DNA from 2 places in the Streptomyces sp. NBC_00683 genome. Region 1 is predicted to be linked to the other one. Evidence: riboswitches for the same ligand, from Rfam matches in the RefSeq annotation. Region 1 holds a riboswitch; the other holds the start of a gene.
What was found. Region 1 has a riboswitch for cobalamin ahead of OG257_RS29435 (cobalamin biosynthesis protein). Riboswitches for the same ligand answer to the same signal wherever they lie in the genome.
Positions count from the first base shown of each region.

Region 2: another riboswitch for cobalamin. It lies ahead of OG257_RS35260 (ABC transporter substrate-binding protein); the one in region 1 lies ahead of OG257_RS29435 (cobalamin biosynthesis protein).

Region 1 is NZ_CP109013.1:6,599,186-6,601,377, reverse strand. It holds gene OG257_RS29445 (inorganic phosphate transporter) at 1-616, shown strand, start outside; gene OG257_RS29440 (hypothetical protein) at 629-850, shown strand; cobalamin riboswitch at 1,015-1,141, shown strand; gene OG257_RS29435 (cobalamin biosynthesis protein) at 1,271-2,192, shown strand, end outside.
Region 2 is NZ_CP109013.1:8,123,804-8,125,995, reverse strand. It holds gene OG257_RS35260 (ABC transporter substrate-binding protein) at 1-873, opposite strand, end outside; cobalamin riboswitch at 906-1,089, opposite strand; gene OG257_RS35255 (acyl-CoA dehydrogenase family protein) at 1,370-2,192, opposite strand, start outside.

The DNA of each region.
Region 1 (2,192 bases):
CGGCTCCAACCCGCCGGTCTGGGTCATCGCCTCCGCCGGTATCGCCATCGCGATGGGCACCTACCTCGGCGGCTGGCGCATCATCCGCACCATGGGCAGCGGCCTCACCGAGCTCAAGCCGCCGCAGGGCTTCGCCGCCCAGACCAGTGCGGCCACGGTCATCCTGGCCTCCTCGCACCTCGGCTTCTCCCTCTCCACCACCCAGTCCTGCTCCGGTGCCGTGATGGGCGCCGGTCTGGGACGCAAGGGGGGCGTGGTCCGCTGGTCCACCGCCACCCGCATGTTCATCGCCTGGGGCCTGACCCTGCCGGCCGCCGGTCTGGTCGGTGCGGGCGCGGAGTTCCTCACCAAACAGGGCCCCTGGGGTGTCGGCGTGGTCGCCGTGCTCCTCGTCGCGGGCTCCGGTGCCATCTGGCTGCTGTCGCGCCGCAAGCCGGTCGACCACACCAACGTCAACGCGACGGACGCCGAGCCCGCGGGCGTCGTCACCACCGCCATCGCGGCCGTCAGCCCGCCGCCCGTCGGCTCCGGCGTCCCGGACCTCAAGACCACCATCCCGGCCCCGGCCCCGACGGCCGGATCCCCGGCCGACCCGGCCCGACCGGCCACGGTGTAAGGACAGATCCGTATGAACATCGACTGGGCAGCTCTCGCCTCCGTCTTCGGTGTCAGCCTCGTGGTCACCGTCGCACTGGTCGGCCTCTTCACTCTCGGCATCATCGGCCTCTCCAAGCAGGCCTCGGCGGTGCAGTCCGGCGGATCTCTCACGCTGGCACGCACCGGCGCGTACGCCTGCTTCGGGCTGTGCGCGGCGGCGGTCGCCTACGGGATCTATCTGATCGTCGTCTGACCACCCCGGCGCTGCGCCGCCGTCTCCTCGCATCGGGCCGGACACACCACGTGTGTGTCCGGCCCGATGTGCGTCTGCGCACACTGCACTCCCGCAGGTCAACGGCAGGTTGACGGGCCTTCACGGGGCGTGGTGGACTGCCGGTGCCATTTACGGCGACAGGAGAGGAAGCCGGTGCGAATCCGGCGCGGTCCCGCCACTGTCACCGGGGAGCAGGCCCCCACACGGAAGTCACGGTCCGACACGGACTGGAAGGCCGGGGGAACTGCGGATCCGGAAGCCAGGAGACTCTCGTCGCCGGTCACGTCGAACCAGGGCGCGGACCCTGAGTTAAGGACATCTGCCATGCCTGGCTGCCGTGCGTCGGTCCCTGTGTCACCCGCTCCGAAGGTCCTTCGAGGCGCGACGGCCGGCTGAACCGTGCGAGCCGACCGCATCTTCGCGTACGGCGCCACCGCCGGCCTGATCGGCGACCTGCTGCTCGGTGACCCCCGGCGGGGCCACCCCGTGGCCGCCTTCGGGCAGGCCGCGGCAGGCGTCGAGAGCCGGCTGTGGCGCGATCACCGCGGCTGGGGCGCCCTGCACGCGCTGGTCTGCGCCGGGGGCGCCGCGGGCGCCGCCGCACTGGCCGCCCGTGCCGTACGGAACCGTCCCGCCGCGGCCGTGGCGCTGACCGCCGCCGCCACCTGGTCCGTCATCGGGGGTACGTCGCTGGGCCGCGAGGCCCGCGCCATCGGCGGTGCGCTCGCCGCCGGTGACATCGAGGTGGCCCGGGAGCGGCTGCCGCACCTCTGCGGCCGTGACCCCGAGTCCCTCGACGGACCGCAGATCGCCCGCGCGGTGGTGGAGTCGGTCGCCGAGAACACCTCCGACGCCGTCGTCGGCGCTCTGGTGTGGGGCGCCATCGGCGGTGTCCCCGGCCTGGTCGCGTTCCGGGCCGTCAACACCCTCGACGCCATGGTCGGCCACAGGTCGCCGCGCCACCGGCGCTACGGCTGGGCATCGGCCCGCCTCGACGACCTCGCCGGCTGGCCCGGTGCCCGCCTCACCGCCGTGCTCGCCGTGGCCGCCGGCGGCCGTCCGCGCGAGGCCGTACGGACCTGGCGGGCCGACGCGGGAAAGCACCCGAGCCCCAACGCGGGCCCGGTGGAGGCCTCGTTCGCGGGTGCGCTCGGCGTGCGCCTCGGCGGGACCCTCGCGTACGGCGGGCGGGTCGAGCACCGGCCCGTGCTCAACGGGGAGAGCGGCCGGGACGTGCGGGTGGCGGATATCGAACGCGCGGTGCGGCTGTCGCGCCGGGTGAGTGTGCTGGCCCTCGGCGTGTGTGCGGCCGCGCGGCTGG
Region 2 (2,192 bases), 1.5 Mb from region 1:
GGTCAGGTCACCGATGACCAGGACGTCGGGGTTGCGGTCCGCGACGGTCTCCCAGTTGATCTGGGGCCACTCCTCGTGGGTGTCGTCGAAGACGTTCTTCGCGCCGAGTTCCTCGGTGATGATGCCGGGCGCCCCGCAGCAGCCCGCGAGGTAGGGCGACTCGGCGTTGGCGAACCAGTAGAGCAGGGTGGCGTCCGACGCCTCGATGCCCGCGGTCGCCCTGCTGATGCGTGCCCGGAGTTGGGCGACGAGTTCGTCACCGCGTTCCTGGACGCCGAACACCTCGGCCAGATCGTGCACTTCGGTGTAGACGCTCTCCATGGTCAGCGGCTTCGTACGCGAACCGTCCCCGCCTGTGCTGTTGTCCTTGGCCGTGCAGTCGGCCGGCGAGACGTAGGTGGGGACGCCGAGGTCCTCGAACTGCTCGCGGGGCGCGACACCGCCCTTGCCGAGCGTCGATTCGAACGAGGCGCTGATGAAGTCGGGTTCCTTGTCGAGGACCTTCTCCGAGGAAGGCCGGTTCTCGGCGATGCGGGGGACGCTCGCACTGGCCTTCTCCAGGCCCTTCATCACCGGGTCGGTCCAGGTGGAGGTGCCCGCCAGCCGGTCGGCGAGGCCGAGCGAGAGCAGGATCTCCGTCGACCCCTGGTCCAGGGAGACCGCGTGGTGCGGGGCCGCTCCGACGGTGACGGTGCGTCCGCAGTTCTTCAGCGTCACGGGGTAGCCGGCGGCACTGCTGCCGTCCTGCGACGTCTTCTCGGACGAACCGCCACCGCAGGCGGTGAGCAAAACAAGTCCCGCCGTGAGCAGGGCGGTTCGGCGTACGGTACTGGCTATGGGCGGCACTGGGTCCCTCTGCGTCCTGGGGCTCATGCGCGGAGCCCGGTACGAAGCACCGCTCCCGGTACGGGAAACGGGTGCCAGCAGGTTTTCGGACTCGGGTTCATCCGGACGGGACGCCTTCCCGGACCCCGAGGGTGTCCAGTGGCCGTGGCCCCGCCCGTCCCCCTCACCGCTGCGCGTCAGCTCCGGTTTCGCACCGGATTCCCTGACTCCACGTGGAGTGTGACTGGCTTCTGCAAGCTATCACGCAGCTGGACGGAGGCCTCGGGGGCCGCGGCCGGCACGGTGGGTGGGGTGTCCCCCCGCACCGGCCCCTTCCTCGGCCAGGACCTGCGCTCGGGGTCAGGACCAGCGCCGAACCGATTCTCCGCCTCTCACCTGCGACGTCCGCGTCGCCGGGCGAGTACGGATGCCGTGCCCCAGTACGCGAGCAGTACGACCCGCAGGCCGAGGATCTCTGCGGCCTCGCGCACACGCCGCCGGGCCCCGGCCGCACCAAGTGGTGTCCGGACGGGCCGTCGGTCGCTCACCGTGCGGCCGGCGGCGAAGGCTCGGCCTGGCCCCGGCTCCAGGAGCCGTCCGGGTCGTCGTACGCGTCGGCGTAGTCCGGTCCTGCGATCGGCCAGTCGGCGAGCAGCTCTTCCGGCAGCGCGAAGGACTCGACCAGTTCGGGTGCGTGTGCGGCGACCGCCGCGATCAGTTCCTCGGTGGCCTCGGGCAGTTCTTCGACCTGCTGGGTGGTCAGGTGACCTGCCGCCAGCAGGTCCCCGCTGTTGCGTGCCACCCATTGGAGGGCGAACAGCCGCTGCAGCTCGGCCAGCCGCTCCCGGGCGTCCCCCTCGGGGAGCGTGGCCAGGGCCTCGGTGTACCCCTCGGCCGCGTGTCGGTACGCGTGGGCCTCGACCCCGCGCAGTGCGGCGCCGGAGGCCGCGTTCCACCGCGCGAGCGCGTCATCGTTCGGTGCCCCGAGCGCGCGTTTCCTGGCCCGGGTGAACCAGATCTCCTCCACCGCGTCGAGAAGCCTGCCGAGGAACCGGGGGTCGGCCAGCTCACCGGGGGTCCTGTCGGGCGGGGTGTTGCCGGTCCCGTCCGCCGGGTCCTGCGAGGGGTCACCGGGTGCCGGTCCGGCGGCGAAGAACATGTCCGCCGCCGCCTTCGCGTGGATGGCGAGGTTGTCGCCCTCCGCCGTGATGGCGCCTTCGACCCCGGTGACCAGCTCCGTCATGCCGTTGTTCTCCAACAACGCCTGCGCACCGCAGCGTTCGCGGCACTCGACGATGACCGCGCGGGCCTGCCAGGTGATCCACCCCTTGGCGACGGCCACCAGGCGTTCCGCCTCCGCCCCGTCC